Linked DNA regions of Pseudovibrio sp. Tun.PSC04-5.I4. The protein of the gene in region 1 interacts with the protein of each later gene in a pairwise test. Links are inferred from orthologs where the notes say so. Each region holds a gene or a part of one and is shown on either strand. Other genes may lie near its edges. The genes, in order: nuoG and BLS62_RS26565.

Evidence for each region.
Region 2: the proteins of nuoG (region 1) and BLS62_RS26565 interact in binary tests that used the Escherichia coli proteins (3 or more experiments, as listed by UniProt). The link is inferred for Pseudovibrio sp. Tun.PSC04-5.I4 from one-to-one orthologs.

What each region holds. Positions count from the first base shown.
Region 1 is NZ_FNLB01000006.1:1,740,642-1,747,823, reverse strand. Bases 2,842-5,833 are described here. They hold nuoG (NADH-quinone oxidoreductase subunit NuoG), read left to right. Parts: upstream 2,842-3,285; coding sequence 3,286-5,382; downstream 5,383-5,833. Other genes in these bases: nuoH (NADH-quinone oxidoreductase subunit NuoH), read left to right, coding at 5,396-5,833; BLS62_RS13145 (pentapeptide repeat-containing protein), read left to right, coding at 2,939-3,289; nuoF (NADH-quinone oxidoreductase subunit NuoF), read left to right, coding at 2,842-2,935. In the rest of the region: BLS62_RS13160 (NADH-quinone oxidoreductase subunit D), read left to right, coding at 1-815; NADH-quinone oxidoreductase subunit NuoE, read left to right, coding at 815-1,630; more of nuoF, read left to right, coding at 1,634-2,841; more of nuoH, read left to right, coding at 5,834-6,466; BLS62_RS13130 (hypothetical protein), read left to right, coding at 6,463-6,699; NADH-quinone oxidoreductase subunit NuoI, read left to right, coding at 6,824-7,182. UniProt on the Escherichia coli protein: NDH-1 shuttles electrons from NADH, via FMN and iron-sulfur (Fe-S) centers, to quinones in the respiratory chain. The immediate electron acceptor for the enzyme in this species is believed to be ubiquinone.
Region 2 is NZ_FNLB01000006.1:4,583,199-4,590,196, forward strand. The notes cover bases 2,215-5,022. They hold BLS62_RS26565 (formate dehydrogenase subunit gamma), read left to right. Parts: upstream 2,215-3,282; coding sequence 3,283-3,762; downstream 3,763-5,022. Other genes in these bases: BLS62_RS26560 (LysR family transcriptional regulator), read left to right, coding at 2,282-3,187; BLS62_RS26570 (formate dehydrogenase beta subunit), read left to right, coding at 3,759-5,022. In the rest of the region: more of BLS62_RS26570, read left to right, coding at 5,023-5,315; fdhF (formate dehydrogenase subunit alpha), read left to right, coding at 5,320-6,998. UniProt on the Escherichia coli protein: NDH-1 shuttles electrons from NADH, via FMN and iron-sulfur (Fe-S) centers, to quinones in the respiratory chain. The immediate electron acceptor for the enzyme in this species is believed to be ubiquinone.

The DNA.
Region 1 (7,182 bases):
GCGCTTTGACCCCTCCGCTGTGGGGCTTTGAGCCACGCGAAGAGCTGATGGGCTTTTATGAGCGCGGCTGTGGTGCACGTATGCACGCGGCTTATATCCGTCCAGGTGGTGTGCATCAGGACCTTCCAGGTCAGTTGCTTGAGGATATGTGGAACTGGTGTGATCCGTTCCTCAAAACCCTCGAGGACATCGAAGGTCTTTTGACTGATAACCGTATTTTCAAGCAACGTAACGTTGATATCGGCATTGTTGATCTTGATGACGCGTGGGCTATGGGCTTTTCCGGTGTGATGGTTCGTGGATCGGGTGCTAAGTGGGATTTGCGCAAGTCGCAGCCTTACGAGTGCTACGAGGAAATGGATTTCGAAATCGCAATCGGCAAGAACGGTGACTGTTATGACCGTTACCTGATCCGTATGTTTGAGATGCGCCAGTCTGTGAGCATCATGAAGCAGTGTCTTGAGTTGTTGGGCAAGGAAACAGGTCCTGTTTCCTCAGCTGACGGCAAGATCGTTCCTCCTAAGCGCAGTGAGATGAAGCGCTCAATGGAAGCTCTGATTCACCATTTTAAGCTTTACACCGAAGGCTACAAAGTTCCTGCGGGCGAGATTTACGCTGCCGTTGAAGCCCCTAAGGGTGAATTCGGTGTCTATCTCGTTTCTGATGGAACAAATAAGCCGTATCGCTGCAAGATTAAAGCCCCAGGCTTTGCGCACTTGCAGGCGATGGATTACCTGTGCCGCGGTCATCTGTTGGCTGACGTTGCCGCCGTTATGGGTTCCATTGATGTCGTATTTGGGGAGATTGACCGTTAATGTCAGTGCGTCGTCTTCATCACGAACAGCCAGAATCCTTTGAATTCACACCAGAAAATCTGGCGTGGGCAAAGAAGGTAATTGAACGCTACCCAACGGGACGTCAGGCTTCTGCCGTTGTTCCGGTTTTGTGGCGTGTACAGGAACAGAATGAGGGCTGGGTCAGTGAGCCTGCAATCCGTGTGGTTGCTGCGCTTTTGGACATGCCTCGTATTCGCGTCCTGGAAGTGGCAACGTTTTACACCATGTTCCAGCTCCAGCCGGTCGGCAAAAAAGCGCACGTTCAAGTGTGTGGCACGACGCCTTGCCAGCTGCGCGGTTCTGAAGAGTTGATCAAGGTGTGTAAGAGCAAGATTGCTGAGACACCTCACACTCTTTCTGAGGACGGAAATTTCTCATGGGAAGAAGTTGAGTGTTTAGGTGCCTGCGTGAACGCGCCAATGGTTCAAGTCTTTAAAGACTTCTATGAGGATCTTGATGTTGAGAAGTTCGAGAGACTTCTTGATGATATCGCCGGTGGTAAGCCTGTGATGCCGGGTCCTCAGGGTGTCGATCGTATTTTCTCAGCGCCGGAAGGTGGTCCAACCACTTTGAAGGATCTGGAAGACACCACAAAGGGCGCTCCTCAGGAAGTTCATGTGGTTGATGGATCTCACAAGGCCTCTTTCAACTTTGCTGGTGCTGCGCTGAATATCGGCGGCACGGGTTATACCGGTGTGCCTCATCCGGCTGAAGATGCTGTTGCGAAGGCTGTTGAGGCACATCGCAAGTCTGTTGAAGCCAAGGCTGCTGCCAGTGAAAAAGGTGAGGGCTAAGCGATGCTGAACGATTCTGATCGTATCTTCACCAACATTTACGGCATCCATGACTGGGGTCTTGAAGGCGCGCGTCAACGCGGCTCATGGTCCGAGACCAAAGAGATTATCGGCAAAGGTCGTGACTGGATCATCAACGAAATGAAGGCTTCTGGTCTTCGTGGTCGTGGTGGTGCAGGCTTCCCAACTGGTTTGAAGTGGTCCTTCATGCCGAAGGAAAGCGATGGCCGTCCGTCTTACCTTGTGGTCAATGCAGATGAGTCCGAGCCGGGCACCTGTAAAGATCGTGAAATCATGCGCCATGATCCCCACCATCTGGTTGAGGGCTGTGTGCTTGCTGGTTTTGCTATGGGCGCGATTGCTGCTTACATTTATGTACGCGGTGAATTTATTCGCGAACGTGAGCGTCTGCAGGCTGCGATTGATCAAGCCTATGATGCTGGTCTGATCGGTAAGAACAACAAGAACGGTTACGACTTTGATATTTACGTTCATCACGGTGCAGGTGCTTATATCTGCGGTGAAGAGACTGCTCTGCTTGAGAGTCTTGAAGGTAAAAAAGGTCAACCGCGTCTGAAACCTCCGTTCCCTGCGAACATGGGTCTTTACGGTTGCCCAACCACCGTGAATAACGTTGAATCGATTGCCTGCACGCCATCTATTTTGAAGCGCGGCGGGGCGTGGTTCTCTTCTATTGGCCGTGAAAACAATGCAGGTACAAAGCTGTTTTGTATTTCCGGACATGTGGAACGTCCTTGTACCGTTGAAGAAGCGATGGGTATTCCCTTCAAGGATCTGATTGAACGGCACTGTGGTGGTATCCGCGGTGGCTGGGACAATCTGCTGGCTGTTATTCCGGGTGGTTCCTCCGTTCCTTGCGTGAAGGGCGAAACTATCCGCGATGCCAAGATGGACTTTGACGGTCTGCGTGACGTTGGTTCCTCATTGGGGACCGCTGCCGTGATCGTTATGGATAAATCAACGGACATCATCAAAGCGATTGCTCGCCTGTCTTACTTTTACAAACACGAAAGCTGCGGACAATGTACGCCGTGCCGTGAAGGTACGGGCTGGATGTGGCGCGTGATGGAGCGGATGGTTAAGGGCGAAAGCTCTTATGAAGAGATCGACATGCTGTTCAAAGTTACCAAGCAGGTGGAAGGTCATACGATCTGTGCCCTTGGTGATGCGGCTGCATGGCCTATTCAGGGTTTGATCAAGAATTTCCGTCCCGTGATTGAAGACCGGATCGACCAGTTCGTTGCGACGAAGCGAACTGCGACCGACAAGATTGCGGCGGAGTAAGAGATGAAGATCAGCGCTGAGAAAAAACGTCTGGACGTGAGTGAGAGTGATCTTTCCGGTTCTGTGTTTGATAACTGCAATCTTTCCGGTTGCTCTTTCAATAACGTGAACTTGTCTGGTGCGCGCATTACAGATGTGAACTTTTCAGGCTGGTCCATCTTGGATGCAAACCTTTCTGGTTGGTCAGTCGAGAAGGTCAATCTTTCTGGGCTGATCCTGAAAAATGCCAATATGGCTGGCGCTCAGCTGAACAGCTGCCGGCTTGATGGCATGACCATTGATGGAATTGAAGTTACTGAGCTTCTTGAGGCTTATCGGGCTAAAGAAGCAAAGGGTGAGGACGCCAACGCATGACCAAGATTGTCGTCGACGGCAAAGAAATTGAAGTTCCTGCGGATTATACCGTTATGCAGGCCTGTGAAGAGGCCGGCGCGGAAATTCCACGGTTCTGTTATCATGACCGGCTCTCTGTAGCTGGTAACTGCCGCATGTGCCTTGTGGAAGTAAAGGGCGGACCGCCTAAGCCGGTTGCCTCTTGTGCAATGGGCGTGCGCGATCTACGTCCCGGTCCGGAAGGGCAGCCACCACAGGTCTTTACGAAATCTCCTATGGTGAAAAAAGCGCGTGAAGGTGTGATGGAGTTTCTCCTGATCAACCACCCGCTCGATTGCCCTATCTGTGACCAAGGCGGTGAGTGTGATCTTCAGGATCAGGCCATGGCTTATGGTGTAGATAGTTCCCGTTATGCTGAAAACAAGCGTGCGGTTGAGAATAAAGACATTGGCCCGCTCGTTAAAACGATCATGACACGCTGCATTCACTGCACCCGTTGTGTTCGCTTTACCACTGAGGTTGCCGGTGTTGCTGAGCTGGGGCTGATTGGCCGCGGTGAAGATGCTGAAATCACCACATACCTTGAAGAAGCGCTTTCCTCCGAGCTGCAGGGCAACGTGATTGACCTGTGTCCCGTTGGTGCTTTGACTTCCCGCCCTTACGAGTTCAACGCTCGTCCATGGGAATTGGTGAAGACAGAAAGCGTCGACGTGATGGATGCTCTTGGCTCCGCTATCCGTGTTGATACACGCGGCAGGGAAGTCATGCGCATTATGCCTCGTTTGAACGAGGCGGTGAACGAGGAATGGATTTCCGATAAAACCCGTTTCATCTGGGATGGTTTGAAGACACAGCGTCTGGATCGCCCCTATGTGAAGCAGAACGGAACACTTGCTCCTGCAAGCTGGTCTGACGCGCTGAACGCGGTTGCGTCAAAGGTCAAAGCTGCTGGCGGTTCCAAAACTGCCGCGATTGCTGGTGACCTTGCTTCTGTTGAAGATCTATTTGCCATGAAGGCTCTGATGAGCTCTTTGGGCAGTGCAAATATGGATTGTCGTCAGGATGGTGCTCAGCTTGACCCATCTCTTGGCCGGACAACTTATTTGTTCAATACTTCCGTGGAAGGCATTGAAGATGCTGACGCGATTCTGCTTGTGGGCGCAAATCCACGTATAGAAGCGCCAGTGCTTAATGCTCGTATCCGCAAGACATGGCGTCAGGGCGCTCTCAAAGTTGGCGTGATTGGCCAGCCGGTAGACCTGACCTTTGACAGTGAATACCTCGGTGCAGGCCCTGATACACTTGCTGACATTGCTTCTGGCAAACACGCATTTGCACAGGTGCTGAAAAACGCGAAAAAGCCGATGATCATCGTTGGTGAAGGCGCGATTGCACGCGATGACGGTGCTGCTGTTCTTTCTGCTGCTGCAAAGCTGGCAGAAAGCGTTGGTGCAGTCAGCGAAGAGTGGAACGGCTTTAACGTTCTGCACACCGCTGCAAGCCGTGTTGGTGGTCTTGATCTCGGGTTTGTTCCGGGTGAGGGCGGTCTGAATACCGGCGGTATTCAGGATGCAGCTGCCAAGGGTGATGTTGAAGTTGTGTTCTTGCTTGGTGCAGATGAACTGGACATGTCTTCCTTCGGGGATGCGTTCGTCGTTTACATCGGTACGCACGGTGATCGCGGTGCACACCGCGCTGACGTAATTCTCCCGGCTGCGGCCTACACCGAAAAACCAGGGACTTATGTGAACCTGGAAGGTCGTGTGCAGCTTGCTGCTCGGGCCGCATTCCCTCCGGGTGATGCGCGCGAAGACTGGGCGATTATTCGTGCACTTTCTGGTGCATTTGGTCAGCCTCTGGCGTTTAACAGTTTTGCGCAATTGCGCAGCGCTCTTTTCAAGGCAGTGCCTCATATGGCCAATGCCGGTTGCATCGCTAAAGGCGTGGCTTCGGATGTTTCCAAGCTTTCCGCTGTTGGTGGCAACATGAGTGGTGCTGGCTTTGCACAGGCATTCAGTGATTTTTATCTAACCAACCCGATTGCCCGAGCTTCAGCGGTGATGGCCGAGTGTTCTGCACTTGCCACGCAACGCAGAGCTGAGGCGGCGGAATAGGGGGACGGTGAGTATGGATTTTTTCTGGGATTATGGTTGGCCGCTGATCGTCATGCTCTTCCAGAGCTTGTTGTTGATGGTCGTGCTGCTGCTGATCGTTGCTTATATTCTTTATGCAGATCGTAAGATCTGGGCTGCTGTTCAGATCCGTCGTGGTCCAAACGTGGTTGGCCCCTGGGGCTTGCTGCAGAGTTTTGCTGATCTTTTGAAATTCGTTTTGAAAGAGCCAGTGATCCCGTCTGGATCGGATAAGTTTCTATTTTTGTTTGCACCGCTGGTGACAGTGGTTCTTGCCCTTGCTGCATGGGTGGTTATCCCGGTTGCTGATGGTTGGGCGATTGCAAACATTAACGTTGGTATTTTGTACGTGTTCGCGATCAGCTCCCTTGGAGTTTATGGCGTAATCATTGCAGGTTGGGCATCCAACTCCAAATACCCGTTCTTGTCAGCGCTTCGTGCTGCGGCGCAGATGGTTTCCTATGAGGTTTCTATCGGCTTTGTTATTGTGACCGTTCTGCTCTGTGTCGGGTCGTTGAACCTGACCGAGATCGTGTACGCACAGCAAGCACGCGGTTTGGCTCATGCACTTGGTGTGCCGTGGCTCACATTCCTGAACTGGTTTTGGTTGCCGCTTTTCCCAATGTTCGTGGTGTTCTTTGTTTCCGCACTTGCTGAAACAAACCGTCCGCCATTCGATCTTGCGGAAGCAGAATCTGAGCTGGTTGCTGGCTTCATGGTTGAATACGGTTCCACACCCTACATGATGTTCATGCTTGGTGAATACGTCGCTATCGCTTTGATGTGTTCCCTGATGACGATCCTGTTTATGGGTGGTTGGTTGCCTCCGGTTGATCTTGTACCGTTCACCTGGGTTCCTGGTGTTATTTGGTTCTTGTTGAAATCACTGTTGGTGTTCTTCTTCATCTCCATGGCAAAGGCAATGGTCCCTCGCTACCGGTATGACCAGTTGATGCGTTTGGGTTGGAAAGTCTTCCTGCCGCTGTCACTTGCTATGGTGTTTATCGTTGCCTTCGTGCTGATGTTCATGGGCTGGACCCCACCAGTCGGTGGTTTTGGAGCATGATCTCTATCGCTGGTATGATCGGCGGTGTGCTTGGAATTTATTTGGGTTGGCTGAACTACAGACTTCTTCTTGGATTTCTGCAGGCGGCCGTCACCAAACGGAAAGAGCTGGACCCAACTGTGAATGGTTGGGTTGAGCTGGCGGAACCTACGATCCGCAAACTCATTTTTGCCCTGACGATAATCGGGATCCCGATTATAGGATACCTCGCCGGATCAGAACTTGTTCCATAAGTGAGGCAAATGGGTAACGAGAACCGTGTATGACTTTTATGGAGTGTGCAGGTGTTCTCATGGATTGTAATCGATCTGCTGTGCCACCTGGGTACGGTTGATCAAGGAAAAGGCTGTAAAGGCTATGGGACTGGGACAGGCCGCAAAGTCGTTGCTGTTGAAGGAGTTCGTATCGGCGTTTTTTCTCGCCATGCGTTACTTCTTCAAGCCAAAGCCGACGCTTAACTATCCCTTTGAAAAGGGTGCTGTAAGTCCGCGTTTTCGCGGGGAACACGCATTGCGCCGGTATCCGAACGGAGAAGAGCGCTGCATTGCTTGTAAGCTGTGTGAAGCGATCTGCCCTGCGCAAGCCATCACGATTGAAGCTGGACCGCGCCGTAATGATGGGACGCGCCGGACTACACGTTACGACCTTGATATGACCAAATGCATCTATTGCGGTTTTTGTCAGGAAGCGTGCCCAGTTGACGCGATCGTTGAAGG
Region 2 (6,998 bases), 2.8 Mb from region 1 along the record:
TTTAATCAGATGCTTAAGGTGAGTGACTGCTGCTATTCGAGATAATAAGCATAAAAAACCACCATTGCGCGGCAGATTTTCATTATGGATTGCTGTAGAGCTGTTATGTGCCTTTGAGCTACAACTGAGTGGTGATCTGATAAATTGCCGGTACCCATTGTGACAATGGGTATACATACAAAAATTTTAAGAGATGGTGTAAGCGCGAGAGTATGATGAGTTCTTCTAGTTTAAGCGCTGAGCGTCTCGCGCCCCTTGCCGTTCTTAAAGAGGTCTTCGGTTACGATCAATTCCGAGGAATGCAAGAGGAAATCATAGAAGCAACTCTTTCTGGTCAGAGTTCTTGTGCGCTTATGCCGACGGGGAGCGGGAAGTCTCTTTGTTATCAGATCCCAGCACTTTGCAGGCCGGGCGTCGGTGTCGTTGTTTCTCCCTTAATTGCGTTGATGCGGGATCAGGTCACTGCACTACGCCAGTTGGGTGTTCGGGCTGCTGCGATTAACTCTTCCTTGTCAGCTGAGGAGTTTGGGCAGACTTTTAGAGCTTTGCGAGCAGGCGAACTGGACTTGGTTTACGTCGCCCCGGAACGCTTGCTGCGACCTGATTTTTTGGAGCTGCTTGCGGATTTAGATCAGCGCGGCCTGTTTAATCTGTTAGCCATCGACGAGGCGCACTGTATTTCCCAGTGGGGCCATGACTTCCGGCCAGAATATCAGGCGCTTTCTGGTGTCAGAGACCGGTTCAGCGATGTGCCCTGTATCGCAGTTACAGCGACTGCCGATGAGCCAACACGCCGTGACATCACAAGGGCGCTAAAACTTGAGAAGGTATTTTGTGCTGGCTTTGACCGAGAAAACATCACTTACACTGTTGGAACCAAAAACAACGAGAGACGCCAGCTACTCTCATTTCTAAAGGGTCGGGATGAAGGGGAGGCAGGTATTGTCTATTGCCTTTCCCGGAACAGGGTCGAAAAAACGGCGAGTTGGTTGGTAGAGCAGGGGTTTAAAGCGGCGGCGTATCATGCCGGTTTACCTGCTGAAGTTCGTGCGGAAAATCAGGATCGTTTCATTAAAGAGGATGGCCTGATTATTGTCGCGACCGTTGCCTTTGGGATGGGGATCGATAAACCCAATGTCCGCTTTGTTGCTCATTTGGATTTGCCAAAGAATATTGAAGCCTATTATCAGGAAACCGGCCGGGCTGGGCGGGATGGATTACCTGCGGAAGCGTGGATGGTTTATGGCTTGCAAGAGGTTGTACAGCTCAATCAGATGATCGACGGGAGTAATGCTCCTGATGAACAGAAAAACATTGAACGGCTCAAGCTGAGAGCGTTTCTTGCATTTTGTGAAACAGCGACTTGTCGCCGTGCTGTGCTGCTTCGCTATTTTGGTGACAATTGTGAACCTTGCGGAAACTGTGACACCTGTTCCAATCCTCCCAAAACGATTGATGGAACCGAGGCGGCGCAAATGCTGTTGTCAGCGATCTAACGCACCGGGCAGCGCTTCGGGGCGCAGTATTCGATTGATCTGCTGCTTGGAAAAAGCAGTGATCGTATGGAAAATCTCGGCCATGATCAGCTCAAAACGTTTGGTATTGGCAAGAAACACACTGATTTTCAATGGAAAGCAATCGTTCGCCAGTTGCTTGCATCAGGACATATATTTGCAGACGCGGAAGCACACGGCGCCCTGAAAATCTCTGAGGCCGGCGGAGGCGTACTTCTGGACGGTAAGACGGTTCAGTTGAAGCTTGAAGAAGTAGAGCGGACAAAAAGCACCGGCAGCAGCAGATCCTCTCGCCCCAAAGTGGAACTTGAAACCGAAGCAGATCAGGACCTCTTTGAAGCGTTGCGGGCACTGCGCCTCTCAATTGCCAAAGAGAAAAGCATTGCCCCTTACATGGTGTTTAACGACAAATCCTTGCTGGAAATGGTCGCGCACAAACCACGCACCCTTGGCATGTTTGCAGATATTTCCGGCGTCGGAAATGCAAAGCTAGAAGAGTACGGCGAAAATTTCACTGAGGTCATAAAACGTTTTTAGATCTGCGTTGGAAGCTGTTTTCTGATCAAATGCAGAGGCTTGTGTCGTGCGTTAGGTCTTGGCTGGGTTGCTTGTAATCACTCCAAACTTCACTATGCTAACTTGCCTGATAAATGAAAGCACCACATAAAGATCATCGTAGATGCCATGCTTACGATGGGTTGATGCCCATGATATTTGCATCCTGACGTTTTATGCGCGTCTACATGTCTGCTCGGGAGGGACTGGTCATGATCGACAAGTTGGAGATGTTTATCGCTCTTGCTCGTGAGCAACATTTTGGCAAGGCGGCAGAAGACTGCGGTGTGAGCCAGCCAACGCTATCTGCAAACATAAAGCAGCTTGAGGAGCAACTTGGAGCCCTTCTGGTTTTGCGTGGATCGCGGTTTCAGGGATTAACACCGGAAGGCCAGCGCGTCTTGGAATGGGCCCGTAAACTGGTCGCTGATACGCGGACTATGAAACAGGAATTAAAGGGGGTGAGTGATGGTCAGACCGGCACCCTTCGCATTGCTGCAATTCCGACCGCGTTGACCTATGTGCCTGAGTTGACGACCCCGTTTAGCGAGGAAAATCCGAAACTAGGTTTTTCCATACTTTCGCGACCATCCTCTGAAATCCTGTCCCTTCTGGAGAATCTGGAAATTGATGTGGGACTGACCTATCTTGATAACGAGCCGCTGGGTCGGGTGACACAAGTGCCTCTTTATCGTGAGCGTTATTGCTTTGTGACCGCTACACACGGTCCGCTTTCCGGACGAGGGCAAGTGACGTTGAACAATGTCAGCCAAGTGCCTTTGTGCCTGCTAACTGCAGATATGCAATGCAGACGAATTATCGACGAAATTCTGTGTGATGCTGATGTTGTCGCAACGCCGACACTGCAATCTGATTCGATCATGTGCTTGTTTGCGCATGTTCGTACTGGGCGTTGGGGAACTATTCTTCCTCAAGGAGTTGCTCAAACACTGGCGTCAGGTAGTGTTGAGGTCATCCCAATCTCCACGCCAAACGCGAGTATCATGGTTGGGTTGGTTGCGACGCAACGTGAACCGCGCGGCCCACTTATTGAAGCTTTTCTAAGTCGAATTACGCGATTATCGCAAGGAACGGAAATCGCAGCGTCATTTGTTTGATAGGATTTTCCTATCGCCCAACGGAATAGCAATATTGATCTGGTGCGACATTTTGTGCCAACTCGTTATATTGACGTGTAAGGAGGGAGGAACTTATGGCCTTGCAGACGCAAACACAGGACATAGCCGATGGGATTGCAGCAATTTTGGATGCGCATGAACACCGAGAGGGTCCGCTTTTACCTATCCTGCATGATGTGCAGAAAGAATTTGGCTGCGTTTCTGACGCAGCTCTCCGCCTTATTGCAGATCGGCTGAACCTCAGTCGCGCAGAAGTCCACGGGGTTGTGAGCTTTTATCATGATTTCCGGCGTGAACCTGCGGGGCGGCATGTCTTGAAAATTTGCCGCGCGGAAGCCTGTCAATCCATGGGTGGTGAGGCTTTGGCTGACAACTTGCAAAAGGCACTTGGGATTACCTGGCATGAAACAACCCCAGACGGGCAGGTGACTCTTGAACCGATTTATTGCCTGGGACTGTGCTCTTGTGCGCCAGCGGCCATGGTGGATGGTGAGCTGCGCGGACGACTTGATGAAGTTAGCATGTGGAACTTGGTTGGGGAGATGAAGCAATGACACCTGTCATTTACGTTCCTTGTGATGCTGCCGCGCTTGCGGTGGGGGCAGACCAAGTTGCTCAGACCCTGACTACGGAGCTTAGCGCACGTGGGATTGATGCGAAAATCGTTCGCAATGGCTCTCATGGTATGCACTGGCTGGAGCCGTTGATCGAGATTGACAACGGGAAGGGCCGGATTGCCTATGGTCCTGTTAAGCCCTCCGATATTTCTGAGTTGCTTGATGCCAGTTTCATGGAGGGTGGAGACCATCCGCTTTGTCATGGGCAAACTCAAGACATGCCGTTTTTGAAGAGACAAACCCGTCTGACGTTTTCCCGTTGCGGGATAACGGACCCATTGTCTCTGGAACACTACAAAACGCATCACGGCTTCCTAGGGCTTGAAAGAGCGCTGAAGATGGAACCCGCTGAGATCATCAAGGACGTGACGGATAGTGGTCTTCGGGGTCGTGGCGGTGCTGGGTTCCCGACTGGTATTAAATGGAACACTGTGCTTCATGCTCCGGGTGAGCAAAAGTACATAGTTTGCAACGCTGATGAAGGCGACAGTGGCACATTCTCCGACCGGATGATCATGGAGGGTGATCCGTTTGTTCTGATCGAAGGGATGGCTATTGCCGGAATAGCGACTGGCGCGACTAAGGGTTATATCTATACGCGTTCAGAGTACCCACATGCAGTTGCAATCATGCAGGAGGCAATCATCCTTGCCCGTGACGCAGGAATTCTAGGGAATTCGGTTCTCGGTTCTTCCTATGTTTTTGACATGGAAGTGCGGGTTGGTGCGGGTGCTTATATATGCGGTGAAGAAACCTCGCTCCTCAACAGCCTTGAGGGAAAGCGCGGTGTTGTGCGTGCAAAGCCGCCGCTTCCAGCGATTGAAGGCCTGTTTGGGTGCCCGACAGTCGTCAACAATGTGATGTCGCTTGCATCTGTGCCTATCATTCTTGATCGTGGGGCAGCTTATTATCGAGATTACGGTGTCGGGCGGTCGCACGGCACAATTCCGATCCAGTTGACAGGAAATGTCAAACATGGTGGGCTTTTTGAAACGGCCTTCGGGTTGACCCTCAACGAACTTATTTATGATATCGGCGGGGGAACGCTTAGCGGCCGGCCCGTGAAGGCTGTACAAGTTGGCGGTCCGTTGGGCGCTTATTTCCCACCTGCTTTGTTTGATACCATTTTTGATTATGAGGCCTTTGCGGCGCGTGATGGCATGATCGGACATGCCGGTATTGTGGTCTTTGATGATACCGTCGATATGCTCAAGCAAGCCCGTTTTGCCATGGAATTCTGCGCTATTGAGAGCTGCGGAAAATGTACGCCATGCCGAATTGGGTCTGTCCGCGGTGTTGAGGTTATTGACAGGATTGCCAGCGGTGACCGTCCAGACGAGCAAGTAGAGCTGCTCACAGACCTTTGCAACACGATGAAAATGGGTTCGCTCTGCGCTCTTGGTGGCTTCGCGCCCTATCCGGTGATGAGCTCGCTTACTCATTTTCCGCAGGACTTTAACGTTAAGCCTTTCACCGAAGCAGCGGAGTGACCTTATGACCCTGATCAAGGAAATCGATTTTGGTACACCGGCGTGCGTGTCGGAAAAGACTGTAACCCTTAATATAGACGGATTTGATGTCTCGGTTCCTGAGGGTACCTCAGTGATGCGCGCCTCTATGGAGGCTGGGATTCAGATTCCTAAGCTTTGCGCAACGGACATGGTTGATGCGTTCGGTTCCTGCCGTCTCTGTCTCGTTGAGGTTGAGGGACGCAGAGGCACGCCTTCGTCTTGCACGACGCCTGCGGCAGATGGGATGGTGGTGCGCACTCAGACCAGACGATTGAAAGACCTGCGCAAGGGCGTCATGGAGCTTTACATCTCCGACCACCCGCTTGATTGCCTGACCTGCGCCGCTAATGGCGATTGTGAATTGCAGGATATGGCTGGTGCGGTTGGCCTGCGTGATGTGCGTTACGGGGCTGAGGGGAATAACCACTTCAAAATGCGGGATGGCGGCGGCGAGATGAATGCTTGCTGGAAGCCAAAGGATGAGAGCAATCCTTACTTCACGTATGATCCGGCAAAATGTATTGTCTGCTCGCGCTGCGTACGGGCCTGTGAGGAAGTGCAGGGCACGTTTGCGCTGACCATTGAGGGACGCGGCTTTGACTCGCGCGTCTCTGCAAGTATGGGCGAGAACTTTCTGGAGTCTGAATGTGTTTCCTGTGGCGCCTGTGTTCAGGCCTGTCCAACGGGGACCTTACAAGAAAAGTCCGTGATTGAGATTGGCCAGCCAGAACATTCGGTTGTAACGACCTGCGCTTATTGCGGTGTTGGTTGCTCTTTCAAAGCTGAAATGCGCGGTGACGAACTGGTGCGTATGGTGCCCTACAAGGACGGCAAAGCCAATCACGGTCACTCCTGTGTCAAAGGTCGGTTTGCCTACGGTTACGCCTCTCATAAAGACCGCATTCTTAATCCGATGATCCGGGAGAGCATTGACCTACCATGGCGCGAAGTTTCCTGGGATGAAGCCTTAGGCTTTGCAGCTTCACGCTTACGCGGCATTCAGGAAAAGCATGGTCAGGATTCAATCGGCGTAATCACCTCTTCACGCTGTACCAATGAGGAAACGTTCCTCGTTCAAAAACTCACCCGTGCCGTGTTTGGCAACAACAACACGGACACTTGTGCCCGCGTTTGCCATTCGCCAACAGGGTATGGGCTGGGTCAGACTTTTGGAACGTCTGCCGGTACTCAGGATTTTGATAGTGTTGAGCATTCCGATGTGGTTTTGGTGATTGGTGCGAACCCGACCGATGGTCATCCGGTATTCGGCTCTCGCTTGAAGAAACGACTTCGTGAAGGTGGGAAATTGATCGTGATTGATCCACGCAGGATCGATCTGGTGAAGTCACCACATGTTGAGGCGGCGCACCATCTCCCTCTGAGACCTGGCACCAACGTGGCTGTTGTAACGGCGCTGGCTCATGTCATTGTGACTGAGGGGCTGTTTGATGAAACTTTCATTCGTGAACGGTGTGATTGGGATGAGTTTCAGGACTATGTGGAATTTGTAAAGGACACTGCCCACAGCCCGGAAGCTGTTGAGGCGTTGACTGGTGTTGCGGCGGACGAGATACGCGGTGCGGCAAGGCTTTATGCAACAGGTGGTAATGGAGCGATCTATTACGGCCTTGGTGTGACGGAACACAGTCAAGGATCGACTAC